One region of the Streptomyces sp. NPDC048436 genome, then DNA from elsewhere that is predicted to be linked to it. Evidence: riboswitches for the same ligand, from Rfam matches in the RefSeq annotation. Region 1 holds a riboswitch; each other region holds the start of a gene.
What was found. Region 1 has a riboswitch for thiamine pyrophosphate ahead of ACGFX9_RS18090 (thiamine ABC transporter substrate binding subunit). Riboswitches for the same ligand answer to the same signal wherever they lie in the genome.
Positions count from the first base shown of each region.

Region 2: linked by a shared signal. The riboswitch ahead of thiO (glycine oxidase ThiO) and the one ahead of ACGFX9_RS18090 (thiamine ABC transporter substrate binding subunit) in region 1 are both predicted to bind thiamine pyrophosphate.
Region 3: linked by a shared signal. The riboswitch ahead of ACGFX9_RS32990 (purine-cytosine permease family protein) and the one ahead of ACGFX9_RS18090 (thiamine ABC transporter substrate binding subunit) in region 1 are both predicted to bind thiamine pyrophosphate.
Region 4: linked by a shared signal. The riboswitch ahead of thiC (phosphomethylpyrimidine synthase ThiC) and the one ahead of ACGFX9_RS18090 (thiamine ABC transporter substrate binding subunit) in region 1 are both predicted to bind thiamine pyrophosphate.

Region 1 is NZ_JBICXP010000004.1:709,495-713,368, forward strand. It holds gene ACGFX9_RS18080 (phosphatidate cytidylyltransferase) at 1-1,059, shown strand, start outside; gene rlmN (23S rRNA (adenine(2503)-C(2))-methyltransferase RlmN) at 1,147-2,253, shown strand; TPP riboswitch at 2,293-2,409, shown strand; gene ACGFX9_RS18090 (thiamine ABC transporter substrate binding subunit) at 2,488-3,588, shown strand; gene ACGFX9_RS18095 (ABC transporter permease) at 3,639-3,874, shown strand, end outside.
Region 2 is NZ_JBICXP010000001.1:396,320-400,193, reverse strand. It holds gene ACGFX9_RS01880 (thiazole synthase) at 1-527, opposite strand, end outside; gene thiS (sulfur carrier protein ThiS) at 535-753, opposite strand; gene thiO (glycine oxidase ThiO) at 750-1,946, opposite strand; TPP riboswitch at 1,944-2,057, opposite strand; gene ACGFX9_RS01865 (NAD(P)/FAD-dependent oxidoreductase) at 2,239-3,405, shown strand; gene ACGFX9_RS01860 (Rv2175c family DNA-binding protein) at 3,458-3,823, shown strand.
Region 3 is NZ_JBICXP010000013.1:119,853-123,726, forward strand. It holds gene ACGFX9_RS32985 (IclR family transcriptional regulator) at 92-823, opposite strand; TPP riboswitch at 1,202-1,298, shown strand; gene ACGFX9_RS32990 (purine-cytosine permease family protein) at 1,290-2,699, shown strand; gene ACGFX9_RS32995 (hypothetical protein) at 2,739-2,951, shown strand; gene ACGFX9_RS33000 (hypothetical protein) at 2,945-3,082, opposite strand; gene ACGFX9_RS33005 (ester cyclase) at 3,217-3,651, opposite strand.
Region 4 is NZ_JBICXP010000014.1:28,258-32,131, forward strand. It holds gene ACGFX9_RS33685 (SsgA family sporulation/cell division regulator) at 1-36, shown strand, start outside; gene ACGFX9_RS33690 (YibE/F family protein) at 96-1,529, opposite strand; TPP riboswitch at 1,601-1,745, shown strand; gene thiC (phosphomethylpyrimidine synthase ThiC) at 1,738-3,546, shown strand; gene ACGFX9_RS33700 (hypothetical protein) at 3,642-3,874, opposite strand, start outside.

The DNA of each region.
Region 1 (3,874 bases):
TGGGGGGCGCCTCCCAGAGCCGGGTACTGGGGGCCGCCCGACCAGGGCCCTGCTCAAGGGGCTGCCCCGGCAGGTCCCGCGTACGATGCGCATGACGCCCTGTATCCAGCAGAGACGCAGCCCATGCCCATCGTGCCCGACATGCCTGACGTGCCTGATGTACCCCAGGAGCCCATGGCCAGCGCATCACAGCCCGCCCCCGAGGCGCCGCGAGCGCCTCAAGCGCCCAAAGCGCCGCAGAAGAAGAGCGCGGGCCGTGATCTCGGGGCGGCCATAGGAGTCGGCGTGGGGCTCGGCGCGGTGATCGTCGCGTCGCTCTTCATCGTGAAGGCCGTCTTCATCGGCGTCATAGCGGTCGCCGTCGTGGTCGGTCTCTGGGAGCTCACCTCGCGGCTCCAGGAGCGCAAGCAGATCAAGGCGCCGCTGGTCCCGCTCGCGGTGGGCGGCGCCGCGATGGTCGTCGCCGGGTACGTCCGCGGGACCGAGGGCGCCTGGGTCGCCATGGCGCTCACCGCGCTCGCGGTGCTCGTCTGGCGGATGACCGAGCCGCCCGAGGGCTATCTGAAGGACGTCACGGCGGGCGTCTTCGCGGCGTTCTACGTCCCGTTCCTCGCGACGTTCGTGGCGCTGATGCTCACCGCGGACGACGGCGCCCAGCGGGTGCTCACGTTCCTGCTCCTGACCGTCGTCAGCGACACCGGGGCGTACGCGATCGGCTGGCGCTTCGGCAAGCACAAGCTCGCCCCGCGCATCAGCCCCGGCAAGACCCGCGAGGGCCTGGTCGGCGCGGTGACGTTCGCGATGGCGGCGGGCGCGCTGTGCATGGAGTTCCTGATCGACGGCGGCGCGTGGTGGCAGGGCCTGCTCATCGGCCTGGCGGTCGCCGCGAGCGCGACGCTCGGTGACCTCGGCGAGTCCATGATCAAGCGTGACCTCGGCATCAAGGACATGGGCACGCTGCTGCCGGGCCATGGCGGCATCATGGACCGACTGGACTCGCTGCTGCCGACGGCGCCGGTGGTGTGGCTGCTGCTGGTCATTTTCGTGGGGTCCGGCTGAGGGCTGGCCTGCGTCCATGCGCGTGAGGGGTTCGTTGTCCACAGGGCGGCGGGCCCCTTGTCGTATGTCTGCGACACTGGATGGACCATGCCTGTACCCGGAGAACTCACCTTCGTCGCGCCCCGCGGAGCCAAGAAGCCGCCGCGGCATCTCGCCGACCTCACGCCCGCCGAGCGCAAGGAAGCCGTCGCCGCCGCCGGCGAGAAACCGTTTCGCGCCAAGCAGCTCTCGCAGCACTACTTCGCGCGGTACGCGCACGACCCGGAGCAGTGGACCGACATTCCCGCCGGTTCGCGCGCGAAGCTGCAGGAGGCGCTGCTTCCCGAGCTGATGTCCGTGGTGCGGCACATCAGCTGTGACGACGACACCACCCGCAAGACGCTGTGGCGCCTCTTCGACGGGACGCTCGTCGAGTCCGTGCTCATGCGCTATCCCGACCGCGTCACGATGTGCATCTCGTCGCAGGCCGGGTGCGGGATGAACTGTCCGTTCTGTGCGACGGGGCAGGCCGGGCTCGACCGGAATCTGTCGACCGCCGAGATCGTGCATCAGATTGTGGACGGGATGCGCGCTCTGCGGGACGGGGAGATCCCGGGTGGGCCCGCGCGGCTCTCGAACATCGTCTTCATGGGGATGGGCGAGCCGCTCGCCAACTACAACCGCGTGACGGGCGCCATTCGCAGGCTGACGGATCCCGAGCCGGACGGTGTGGGGCTCTCGCAGCGTGGCATCACCGTGTCCACGGTCGGTCTGGTGCCCGCCATCCACCGGTTCGCCGACGAGGGCTTCAAGTGCCGCCTCGCCATCTCGCTGCACGCACCCGACGACGAGCTCCGCGACACCCTCGTGCCCGTCAACACACGGTGGAACGTGCGCGAGGTCATGGATGCCGGATGGGAGTACGCCGCCAAGTCGGGGCGCCGCCTCTCCATCGAGTACGCGCTGATCCGCGACATCAACGACCAGGCCTGGCGCGGTGACCGTCTCGGGCGGCTGCTCAAGAACAAGCCCGTTCACGTGAACCTGATCCCGCTGAACCCGACGCCGGGTTCGAAGTGGACCGCCTCGCGGCCCGAGGACGAGAAGGCCTTCGTGGACGCCATCGCCGCCCATGGGGTACCTGTCACGGTTCGTGACACTCGTGGCCAGGAGATCGACGGGGCGTGCGGTCAGCTCGCCGCGTCCGAGCGTTAGTCTGGCCGGAACACAACTTCATAGCCGGGACACATCTTCATATTCCGACAGGGGAGCGCCACAGCGCTGAGAGTGCGGCACCAAGGACAGGTTGGCCGCAGACCCTCTGAACCTTGCCCGGGTCATTCCGGGTAGGAAGTTCGGACGCCACTCAAGCTGTTGCGCCCTGCCCGGGGACCGGTTCGATCCGGTCCGCGGGCAGGGCCGCGTCTCTTCCTGGTCACTCCAGGAGGAATGAACTCAGTGAGCACCACCACCAAGAAGGTCACGGTCACCGCGGTCGCGGTGGCCCTCGGGCTTGTCGCGCTCTCCGCGTGCGGCGGCTCGTCCGACAGCAGCGGCGACAAGACTGCGTCCAAGAGCGTCACGCTTGTCAGTCATGACTCCTTCAACGTCTCCAAGGACGTACTGAAGGCGTTCGAGAAGAGCTCCGGCTACAAGGTCAACGTCCTCAAGGACGGTGACGCCGGAGCCGCCGTGAACAAGGCGATTCTGTCGAAGGACAATCCGCAGGGCGACGTCTTCTTCGGCGTCGACAACACACTGCTCTCGCGTGCGCTCGACAACGGCCTCTTCCAGTCGTACGAGGCCAAGGGCTCGGACCAGGTCATGTCGCAGTTCCGCGTCGATCAGGACAAGCATCGCGTGACACCCGTCGACAGCGGCGACATCTGCGTCAACTACGACAAGAAGTACTTCGCCGACAAGAAGCTGGCGCCGCCGAAGTCCTTCGAGGACCTCGCCAAGCCCGCGTACAAGAACCTCCTCGTGACCGAGAACGCCGCGACCTCCTCGCCCGGCCTCGGGTTCGTCCTCGGCACCGCCGCGAAGTACGGCGACGACGGATGGCAGGGCTACTGGAAGAAGCTCAAGGCCAACGGCGTCAAGGTCGTCGACGGCTGGGAGCAGGCCTACAACGAGGAGTTCTCCGGGTCCGCCGGCGGCAAGAAGGCCAAGGGCGAGCGGCCGCTCGTCGTCTCGTACGCCTCGTCGCCGCCCGTCGAGGTGCTCTACGCCAAGCCGCAGCCCAAGGAGGCGCCGACCGGCGTCGCGACCGGCACCTGCTTCCGGCAGGTCGAGTACGCGGGGCTGCTCAGCAACGCCAAGAACGAGAAGGGCGGCAAGGCGCTGCTCGACTTCCTGATCAGCACCGAGTTCCAGGACGACATGCCGCTGAACATGTTCGTCAACCCGGTGCGGAAGACCGCCGAGCTGCCCGAGCTGTTCGTCAAGCACGGGGTGAAGATCGACCACCCGGAGACCATGGAGCCGGGGAAGATCGCCGACAACCGTGATCAGTGGGTCAAGTCGTGGACCTCGCTCGTACTGAAGTAAAGGGGTCCCGTAAGGGGCTCCCGCGCGGGAGCGCGGCTCGGCTCGGCCTGATGGCCGTGCCCGTCGCGTTCTTCGCGGTCTTCTTCGCCTATCCGGTCGCCGCGATCGTCGCGCGCGGCCTGAAGGTGGGCGGCCAGTGGCAGTTCGGGCGGATCGCGGACGTCATCGGGCAGTCCGACGTGCGGCACGTGCTGTGGTTCACCACCTGGCAGGCGCTCGCGTCGACGGCGCTCACTCTCCTCGTCGCGCTCCCCGGCGCGTATGTCTTCGCGCGCTTCGATTTCAG
Region 2 (3,874 bases), on a different contig from region 1:
CGTTCGACGATCAGCTGGAAGTTGTGCGGGTTGCGGATGCCGAGCCCGGAGCCGATGGGGGAGCCGAGCGGCATGATCGCCGCGCAGCCCACGTCCTCCAGCTTCCGGGCGAGCACCGGGTCGTCGTTCGTGTACGGAAGGACCGTGAAGCCGTCGTCGACCAGGGTCTCGGCGGCGTCGATGAGCTCGATCGGGTCGGGAAGCAGCGTGCGCTCGTCCGCGATGACCTCAAGCTTCACCAGGTCGGTGCCGAGCGCCTCGCGCGCGAGCCGGGCGGTCAGGACGGCCTCGCCCGCGGTGAAACAGCCCGCCGTGTTCGGCAGGACGCGAATGCCGAGCCGGTCGAGGACGGAGAGCACGGAACCCTGGACTCCGGGATCGAGGCGGCGCATCGCGACCGTCGTCAGCTCCGTCCCGGAGGCGACGAGGGACTGCTCAAGGATGTCGAGGCTCGGCGCACCGCCCGTACCCATGATCAGGCGGGAGGAGAGGGTGAGCCCGCCGATGAAGAAGGGGTCGTCTGCCATGGTCGGATCAGCCTCCCTGGACCGCGGTGAGGACCTCGACGCGGTCCCCGTCGGCGAGCGGGGTGGTGGACCACCGCGCGCGCGGGACGACGGTTTCGTTGAGCGCGGCGGCCACGCCTGACGGGGCCGCGGTGAGGGTGGCGACGAGGGCTTCGAGCGTGGTGCCCGCTGCCACGTCGCGTGCTTCTCCGTTCACGGAGACGGCGGTAACGGCTGGGAGAGTCATGCGGGCTGCTCCATGAAGCGCTGTGTACGGGGGGTGCCGGCGAAGCGCAGGGGAGTGAACACCCGCGCCTCGTCGGGCAGTTCGCCGGTGGTCAGGGCGTGCGCCATGACGTCGCCGGTGACGGGCGTCAGGAGGACGCCGTTGCGGTAGTGGCCGGTGGCGAGCTGGAGGCCGGGGAGCGCGGTCGGGCCGAGCAGCGGCGCGTTGTCCGGAGAGCCGGGGCGCAGGCCCGCGCGGGTCTCCGTCAGGGGCAGTTCCGTGATGCCGGGCATGAGTTCGTGGGCGTCCCTGAGCAGCTCGTACACGCCGCCCGCGGTGACCGTCGTGTCCCAGCCGAGCTCCTCGCTGGTCGCGCCGATGACGAGCTCGCCGTTCTCGCGCGGCACCAGATAGACATGGCTGCCGCGCACCACGGCGCGCACGGTGCGGCTCAGGAACGGCGCGTACCGCTCCGGCACCGTGAGCCGGAGCACCTGCCCCTTCACCGGGCGAACGGGCGGCAGGACGCCCTCCGGGACGCCGGTGAGCCGCCCGGAGAGGCTGCCCGCCGCGAGCACGGTCTGACCGGCCTCCAGGGCGGTGCCGTCGGCGAGGACGACTCCGGTGGCCCGGTCGCCTGCGACCGTCAGGCGCTCGGCCCACGCGCGGTGGAAGACCACGCCCGCCCGCTCGCAGGCCACCAGGAGGGCCGCGGCGAGCCTGCGCGGATCGATCTGGTGATCGCCGTCGACGCGCAGTCCGCCGCGTACACCCGGCGCGAGCATCGGCTCCAGGCGGCGGCACTCGCGCCCGCTCAGCCACTCCGATTCCAGCCCCGACCGCTGCTGAAGGGCGTGCAGTTCGCGCAGGTGGGCGCGGTCGTCGGAGTCGAGCGCGACCGCGAGGGTGCCGCACGCGCGGTAGCCCAGATCGTGGCCGCTCGCCTCGGCCAGCTCCGCCGCGAACCGCGGATAGCGCCGCGCGGAGGCGAGATTCAGGCCGAGCAGCGTCTGCTCGCCGTAGTGCAGCTCGGTGACGGCGGCCAGCATGCCCGCGGCGACCTGCGCCGCGCCGCCGCCCGGTTCGGGGTCCACGACCGCGGTGGACAGGCCGCGCTGGGCCGCCCGCCAGGCCGTGACCAGGCCGATGATGCCGCCCCCGACGACCAGGACGTCGGCCGTAGTCGTCGTACGGGGTGGTGAAGATGGATGCATGGGCGTCCAGCCCCTCCCTTCGCCGGCATGACCCGGATCAGGTTCGTACGGTCGGAGGCCGTCCCAGCCTCCCTCTCAGCCCGGTGCGTCCGGGCTCCCGCGAGTGCTCTGCACCGGCCACCTTAACGCGTCGCCTCCGACGGCAGTAGGGGAGCTGCCCGTGCACGGGCAGTGACGGTGTGTCAGAGATCTCCCTGCCGCGCCCTGAGACCGGCACCTTCCGCCGTCCTAGAGTGAGCTGGTGATCGAGCAGAGGCAGGCAGGACAGCAGGTTGTCATCGTCGGTGCGGGGATGGCCGGGGTGCAGACCGCCGTGGCCCTGCGCGAGCAGGGTTTCGCCGGTGCGCTCACCCTGATCGGCGCGGAACCGCATCAGCCGTACGACAGGCCGCCGCTGTCCAAGGCCGTGCTGCTCGGCAAGGCGGAGGGCTCCGCCTTCGACATCGACTTCGAGGCGCTCGGCATCGAACTGAGCCTGGGCCACGAGGTCACGGGCCTGCGCCCGGCCGACCACGAGCTGGACACGGCCACCGGCCCGGTGCCCTACGACGCCCTGGTCATCGCCACCGGCGCCGAACCGATCCTGCTGCCCGGCGCCGAAGGGGTCCCCGGCGTCCACCTCCTGCGCACCCTCGACGACGCCGAACGGCTGCGGCCCGTGCTCGCCGAGCAGCACCGCATCGTGGTCGTCGGCGCGGGCTGGATCGGCGCCGAGTTCGCGACCGCCGCACGCGAGGCGGGCTGCGCCGTCACCGTCGTCGAGGCCGCCGGACGGCCGCTCGCCGGGGCGCTGCCCGCTGAGGTCGCAGCGCCGATGGCCGCCTGGTACGCGGGCTCGGGGGCCGAACTGCGCACCCACGCGCGCGTGCGGCGCGTCGAGCCCGGCAGCGTCCTCCTGGACGACGGCACGCGCCTGCCCGCGGACGCGGTCGTCGTCGGCATCGGCGCCCGCCCCGCCACGGACTGGCTCGCGGGCTCCGGCATCACCCTGGGTGCCCACCGGGAGGTACTCGCCGACGACCACCTGAGGACGTCGCAACCCGATGTGTACGCGGTCGGCGACTGCTCCTCCTTCCCTTCGGGAAGGTATGGCGAGCGTCTTCTCGTCCATCACTGGGACAACGCGCTCCAGGGCCCGCGCACGGTGGCGGCGAACATCATCGGCGAGACCCCTTCGGCGTACGACCCCGTCCCGTACTTCTGGTCCGAGCAGTTCGGCCGCTTCGTGCAGTACGCGGGCCACCACGCCTCCGCCGACGAGCTGGTGTGGCGGGGCGACCCCGCGAGTGCGGCCTGGACCGTGTGCTGGCTGCGGGCCGGGGTCCTGGTGGCGGTCCTGGCGGTGGGCCGCCCCCGGGACCTGGCGCAGGGCCGCAAGCTGATCGAGGCGGGCGCACGCCTCTCCCCGGAGGCGGCGTCGGACCCCGCGGTACCGCTGAAGAAGGCGGCACCGGCGTAGGAGGGAGCCCGCTCCACGGCCGTTGTCGGTGGCCAGCGATACGCTTGACCCCGTGACCGAGATTGACGCAAAGACTGATGCTCTCGTCCCCGCCTGGCTCCACCTCCCCGACATCGCAGAAATGCTCGACGTCGAGGTGACGCGTGTGCGCCAGCTGGTCAAGGAAGGCCAGCTGATCGCCGTGCGCCGTGGTGAGAACCGCGCGCTCCAGGTGCCCGCCGCCTTCATCGACGGCGACAAGATCGTCAAGGGCCTCACCGGCACCCTGACGCTCCTGAGGGACGACGGCTTCTCCGACGAAGAAATGCTGGAGTGGCTCTTCACTCCTGACCCGACCCTGCCCGGCACCCCCGCGCAGGCCCTGAGCGAGAATCGCGGCACGGAGGTGAAGCGCCGCGCCCAGGCGCTCGCCGTCTGACCGAAACGGAAAACCGTCCGGCGTACGGGCCGCGCGTCCTTCGGGGCGCGC
Region 3 (3,874 bases), on a different contig from region 1:
GGCGTGAGCACCGTGGTGTGGTGTGGTCGGCTCGCGGCACGGTGTGGGCGGGGAGCCGGCGCTCAGGCGGAGTTGCGGAGTGCGGCAGGCTTCAGGCCCTGGGTGCGGCCATGACGCGGGAGATCGCACGGGCGCTGGTACAGACAAGCCGGGCCAGTGAGTTCGGGGAGCTGCTGCCATGGCGCACGACGAGTGAGACGGCGGCGATCACCGCACCGTCGCTGCCGTGCACCGGGGCGGCGACCGACAGGGCGTCCATGGTGACCTGGCGGTCGCTGGCCGCGTAGCCGTTGGTCCGCGTCTCGGCCAGCATGCGACGCAACGCACGCGGATCGATGACCGTGCGAGGCGTGAAGCGCTCGAAGGGGCCGGCAAGCACCTGGTCCTGCACGTCAACGGGGGCGTGCGCGAGCAGCACAAGCCCGACGCCGGTGGCTGTGAGGGCGAAGCGTCCTCCCACGCGTGTCAGTACGGGGACCGCGCCGGACCCCGCAATGCGCTCCACGAAGACGAGCTCGGTGCCCTCGCGCACCGCGAGCTGCACGTTCTCGCGGGTGATCTGGGAAAGATCCTCCAGGAACGGCAGCGCACACTCTCGCAGCCCCTGGCCCCGCGGGGCGAGCGAGCCGACTTCCCACAGCCTCAGGCCCACGCGGTAGCAGCCGTTGGCGCCGCGCTCCAACGCGCCCCAGGACATCAATTCGCCCAGCATCCGGTGCACGGTCGACACGGGCAGCCCGGACCGCCGGGACAGTTCGCTCAGCGTCATCTCCCGGCAATCCGCGCTGAACGCGCCGAGGATCTGCAGCGCGCGGCCCAGCACGGGCCCCGTACCGGACTGGGAACCACGGCGGGGCGTCGCAGGTCGCTCTGCCGGGGCCACCGGCGACGGTCCGCGCTCGCCCTGGCCGGGTTGCTGTGTGAGGGAGTGTTCCACCGGCGCCCCCGCTGCTTCCCATCGCTGAGCCCCAGCCGGGGCGGATCACTTGACGGCTGCTTTCTCCACCGTGCCGGTCAGTGTGCAGCAAGGCAGAAGCCGCGTCGAGACCCACGCAGGCGGCACGGTGGCAGGCCGTCGGCCCGGACCGGTCCTGACCGTCCAGTGGCAGGCATCCTCGCTGAGGGACTCCGAGCCCGCCCGGCCACGGCACGACACACCTCGGCGAGACCGCCCCGACCGCGTGGGTTAGCCTTGCCGACGCAATCCGACACGGGGTGCCCCGACCAGCGGGGCTGAGATCACACCCGTCGAACCTGAACCAGTTAGCACTGGCGGAGGGATGTCATTCATGTCATTGCCGCATGCTCCGAACGGCCCGGCGGACACCGGCCGGCGGTCCGTCTTCGATGGGCGGATGCCCGCGGCCCCCGGTGACCTGCGCGTCGAGACCCGCGGGATCGCCCCGGTCCCCGAGTCGCACCGCTACGGCGAGCCGGCACGGCTGTTCACGGTGTGGTTCGCCCCGAACCTGACGATGACAGGCGTCTTCACCGGCACGATCGGCATCGCCCTCGGTCTTGATTTCACCACCGCGCTGGTGGCCGTCGTGCTGGGGACGGTCGTCGGTGCCGTGCCCACCGCTTACCTGGGGACGTGGGGCGGTCTGACGGGGGCAGGGCAACTGCCGCTGGCGCGGCTCGCGTTCGGCCGGGCCGTTGCCGTGCCGGGTGTGCTGCAGTGGCTGTCGTCGGTCGCGTGGGACGCGCTCATCGGCCTGTTCGGCGGGGACGCGCTGGCCCGTTTGTGCGGCTGGCCGTTCTGGGTGGGCGTACTGGTGATGATGCTGGGGCAAGGCGTACTCGGCGTGTTCGGCTACGAGGCGATACACCGACTGCAGAAGGTCATGACCTTCGTGCTGGCAGCGGCCTTCGCCGCGCTTGCCCTCAAGCTCCTCGACGGTGTCCACCCCGCCACCGCCGCGTCGGTGCACGGATCCGACCGCGCGGGCGCGTTCGTTCTCACCAGCACCATCGCGCTCAGCCTCGCACTGTCCTGGGCCCCCTACGCCAGCGACTTCAGCCGTTACCTACCGCGTTCGGCCTCCCGGCCGCGCATGTTCTGGTGCACGCTGCTCGGCGTATCGGCCTCCTTCGTGGCGGTCCAGGCGCTCGGGCTGTGGGGTGCGTCAATCTTCACCGACCAGACCGCGAAGGGCGTCGATGAACTGCTGGGTGGTGGCGCACTCGGCGCGTTCGGGCTGCTGGCCGTCGCGTTGGCCGCGCTGTGCAGCAATGCGATGAACGACTACAGCGGCTCACTGGCCCTCCAGACGGTCGGGGTGCGCATCTCGCGGCCGCTGGCGGCGGGCCTCGCTGCCGTGCTCGGCTTCCCGCTGGTGCTGTGGATGCACGCAGCGGATACCGCGGCGCGTTTCCAGAATGTGCTGCTGTTCGTCGGCTACTGGATCCCGGGGTTCGTGGCGGTGGTGGCCGTCGACTGGTTCGCACGCGCCCGCGCTCGAGGCGGAGCTCCGTTCGAGCTGGCTGCCGAGAGCGCCCGCCCACAGCCGTGGTGGCCCGCCCTCGCGGCGTTCGTTGCCGCCTTCGGCGCCGCGGTGCCGTTCATGGACACGAGCCTGTACGTGGGGCCGGTGGCCGCGGCGTTGCACGCCGCGGACCTCGCCTACTACGTCGCGTTCATCGCGGCGCTCGTCGTGTACACGCCCCTGCGGCTACGCCGTCGAGCGGCCGGCCGCTGACCACGACGACGTGGCGGCGAGGGCAGTGAGGTACGCCTCGTGCGCGTGGCCGGGGTCCTCGACGGGGCGGATCTCCGGCAGGGTGTCGTGCAGGCGCCGCCCAAGGAGCTGGGCGGGGACGGTGAGGGCGCAAACCCCGAGGAACTCTTCGCGATCGGGTACGCCACCTGTTTCGCCACGACGCTGGACCTGGTGGGCATCGCGGCGAACTCAAGGCGGAAGACGCGGAGGTCGACTCGGCGGTTTCACTGATCCCGGTCGACGGCGGCCGCTTCAAGCTCGGTGTCGAGCTGCGGGTCACGCTGCCGTCGGTCACCGAGGCGCAGGCGGTCGAGCTGGTCGAGGTGGCCTGCCCACCAAGTCTGCCCGTACTCCAATGCCACGCGCGACTACATCGACGTAGCGCTGGTGGTCAACGGCACACCACTGTGAACACCGTCAGGCAACGTTCGCCCTACAGGCGGGTGTTATCGGGCAATCTGCCTGCCGGGCCCGCAAGGCCGTGGCGTCGCCCGGACTATGTCGGCGTACCGCCGGGCGCCGGGATGACGCCGAGTTGCTGGAGGAAGCCGAGAAGGTCCTTGTCGGACCACTTCTCCGCGAGCCTGCCGTTCTCGATGCGGTGAATCACCGTCGCCGTCATCGTGAGCTGGTTTCCGGTGGCCGGGATGCCCGGCAGGTCCCTTTCGTGCACTCCACGGGCCGTCATCCGGGTCACCACTTTGTCGCCTTCCGCGATCTGGTCCTCGATCTCATGAGTCCCGGGAGTGGCCTCCCAGAAGACTCGGAACGCCTGCTTGAGCCCCTCGCGACCGGGCCCGAGCCCTGGGAACGGTGGCGGGGAGTGGTCCTGGTAGTTCTCGGCCACGAGTTCGTCCATGGCCTCCACGTTGCCCTTGTCGATCTCCGCGTAGAAACGGCGAACCAACCTCTTGTTCTCTTCGGTCGACACGGGACTCCCCTACGCGCGTTTCGTACCACCGGACCTGGCGCACACGACCGGCAGCATGACCCGCCCGGCCTCGGGGCCGCGCGTACGCCGCGCCGAGCTTCCGTGTGTGTCACCCGGAAGCATCCATGCGGTAGCGGTAGCTGTAGTGGCCGTAACCCCGGCAAGTGCCGCTTTCCGGAGCAAGCCTGCGAAGAGCTGGCGGAAGCGTCGCCCGCAGGGGGCT
Region 4 (3,874 bases), on a different contig from region 1:
GACCGGATCCTCGCCGAGGAGCAGAGCGCGGGCTGAGCTCCGCATTTCTGACCGAAGCCGCACGGCAGATTGGTGCATTTTGTGGCATCGGCGGTTCAGGCCTTGCGCCGCCGGCCCTTTCCGCCACGGCTCTGCTTGGGGGCTGGGGCTGGGGCTGGGGCCGGGGTGGCACCGTCTCCCGGTCGGTCCGCGAGCCCTGAGCGGGCGGCAGGGGCGGCCCGGCCGGCAGGGGCCGTGCGGGCTGCGGGCGTCGAGCGGTCGGCCGAGACCACCAGGGCGGCCAGCGCCGTCGTCACCGGGACGGAGGCGACCAGGCCGATCGAGCCGACCAGGGTGCGCACGATCTCCTCGGCGACCAACTCGCTGTTGGCCACCGTGCCCACGCTGCTCTGGGCGATCGAGAAGAGCAGCAGCAGCGGCAGCGCGGCGCCCGCGTAGGCCAGGACCAGGGTGTTGACGACCGAGGCGATGTGATCGCGGCCGATGCGGATGGCCGCGCCGTACAGACCGCGCCAGCCCATCGTGGGGTTGGCCTGGTGCAGTTCCCAGACCGCGGACGTCTGGGTCACCGTCACGTCGTCGAGCACGCCGAGCGAGCCGATGATGACGCCGGCGAGCAGCAGGCCGCTCATGTCGATGGACGGGTACAGGCCGTGGATCAGGCCGGTGTTGTCGTCCGTGTTGCCGGTCAGCGAGGCCCAGCCGATGAAGAGCGAGCCGAGGAGCCCGATGAGGAGCAGTGAGATGAGCGTGCCCAGGACCGCGACCGATGTACGCGCCGTGATCCCGTGGCACAGATAGAGCGCGATCAGCATGATGGCGCTGGCTCCGACCACCGCCACGACCAGCGGATTCGAGCCCTGGAGGATCGCCGGCAGGATGAAGAAGGTCAGGACCAGGAAGCTCAACGCCAGTGCGACCAGGGCCATGACGCCGCGCATCCGCCCCACCACGACGACGGCGAGGGCGAAGATCCCGGCGAGCAGCGCCATGGGGAGCTTGCGGTTCACGTCGGTGACCGAGTACTGCAGGGCCTCGGGGGCCGTGGGCTCGTAGGCGACCACCACCTCCTGGCCCTGGCGCAACTGCCGCGGGGAGTCCGGCTGGACGATCTCGATGAAGGTGCGGCCGGTGTCCTTGCCGCTCGTCACCTTGATCGTCGCCTTCTTGCAGATGCCCTTCGCGCGGGATTCCGCGGACTGGCCCTCGGCGGTGGAGGTGTCTCCGTTGGGCGGCGTCTGCGAGGCGTTCACGTCCTTGCAGGGCAGCTCCTCCAGCTTCGCCACCTCGGCCGACTGCGTCTGCCGGTCGAAGCCGACTCCGGTGCGCTCGTGGGACGGTGCGCCCCCTGGCCACAGCACCGCGAGTCCCACGACGACCGCCGCGGCGAAAGGAATCAGCACGGCGGCGATGACCTTGCGCAGATGCTTGGAGACGGGCGCTGCCGGACCATGGCTGTGGGAGTGCCCATGCGGGTCCGGAGGCACGTTCGGGACGGGCGGCTGGGACGGCGGCTGTGTGGTGGTCACTGCCCGATCATCGCAAGAACGGAGGGGGCCCTCTGTTCAGCGCGCCCGACAGGACGCTAGCGTGGAGGCACCTTTGCAATCGCGGGAGCTCGGAGCACCGGGCTGAGAGGGCGCTGACCTCCGTACGAATCGGTATGAATCGTACGGAATTCGCTGCGTCGACCGCCGAACCTGTTACCGGGTAATGCCGGCGTAGGGAGTAGGTCTCATGACCACATCGGACACAGGCACGCCTGCCTCCAGCAGCGACGAGAACGACGGCGACGTCGAGAACACCATCGCGGCGGAGGCCGGGAAGTCCATCGGCTGGCACAAGGCGTATGTCGAGGGTTCGCGCCCCGATCTGCGGGTGCCGGTCCGCCAGGTGCACCTCACCAACGGCAAGGCCGTGACCCTGTACGACACTTCGGGGCCGTACACCGACGAGTCCATCGACACCGACGTCCGCAGGGGCCTGGCGCCCCTGCGCGAGAACTGGATCATCGCCCGCGGCGACACCGAGGAGTACACGGGCCGCCCGCCCCGTCCCGAGGACGACGGCATCAAGCACACCTCGCCGCGCGGGGGCCTGAAGAACCTCGACGCGGTCTTCCCCGGCCGCCCGCGCCAGCCGCGCAGGGGGCGCGCGGGCCAGGCGGTGACGCAACTGGCGTACGCCCGCCGCGGTGAGATCACGCCCGAGATGGAGTTCATCGGGATCCGCGAGAACCTCGACCCCGAGGTCGTGCGCGCGGAGGTCGCCGCGGGCCGCGCGGTGATCCCCGCCAACGTCAACCACCCGGAGATCGAGCCGATGATCATCGGCAAGAAGTTCCTGGTGAAGGTCAACGCCAACATCGGCAACTCCGCGGTCACCTCCTCCATCGAGGAGGAGGTGGACAAGATGACCTGGGCGACCAAGTGGGGCGCCGACACGGTCATGGACCTGTCCACCGGGCGCAATATCCACACCACCCGCGAATGGGTCCTGCGCAACTCCCCCGTCCCCATCGGCACCGTGCCGCTCTACCAGGCACTGGAGAAGGTCGACGGCCAGGCCGAGGCGCTGACCTGGGAGATCTACAAGGACACGGTCATCGAGCAGGCCGAACAGGGCGTGGACTACATGACGGTGCACGCGGGCGTGCGCCTTCCGTACGTCCCGCTGACCGCCAACCGCAAGACCGGCATCGTCTCGCGCGGCGGTTCGATCATGGCGGCCTGGTGTCTCGCGCACCACAAGGAAAGCTTCCTCTACGAGAACTTCGAGGAGCTGTGCGAGATCCTCGCGTCGTACGACGTGACGTACTCGCTCGGCGACGGTCTGCGCCCCGGCTCGATCGCGGACGCCAACGACGAGGCGCAGTTCGCCGAGTTGCGCACCCTCGGGGAACTCAACACGATCGCCAAGCGTCATCACGTACAGACCATGATCGAGGGCCCGGGACATGTCCCGATGCACAAGATCAAGGAGAACATCGACCTTCAGCAGGAGATCTGCGAGGAGGCGCCGTTCTACACGCTCGGCCCGCTGACCACGGACATCGCCCCCGCCTACGACCACATCACCTCCGGCATCGGCGCCGCGATGATCGGTTGGTGGGGCACGGCGATGCTCTGCTATGTCACGCCCAAGGAGCACCTGGGCCTGCCCAACCGGGACGACGTGAAGACCGGCGTCATCACGTACAAGATCGCGGCCCATGCGGCGGACCTCGCCAAGGGGCACCCCGGCGCGCAGGACTGGGACGACGCGCTCTCGGACGCACGCTTCGAGTTCCGCTGGGAGGACCAGTTCAATCTGGCCCTCGACCCGGTCACGGCAAGGGAGTTCCACGACGAGACCCTGCCGGCGGAGCCCGCGAAGACGGCGCATTTCTGCTCGATGTGCGGGCCGAAGTTCTGCAGCATGAAGATCTCGCACGACATCCGGCGTGAGCACGGTGGCTCGCAGGAGGAGATCGTGGCGGGCATGGAGCAGAAGTCCAAGGAGTTCGCGGCGGCCGGAAATCGCGTGTATCTGCCGATCGCCGACTGAGTAGCCGTGCTCGACTGAGTAGCCGTACCCGACCGCGCAGCCGTACGCGCCGTGCTTCGGGCGGGCATTTCGCCCGCCCGAGGCAGCGTCGCGTACTACTCCGGCTTGTGGTCGGGGCCGCCGAAGTCCGGGCTTGAGAAGTCCGGGCTCGAGTAGCTCGGGCGCGATCCCGCCGTGGAACCGCCGTCCGGGCTGCTGAAGCCGGGCCTGTTGTAGCCCAGTTGCGGCATGCGTTTGCCCGGGTCCACCGACGGCGTACGGGCCACGTGCGGCGTCCCCGGATCCGCGAGCGCCTCCCGCAGGAACGGCAGGACGCCGCGCTCCATGA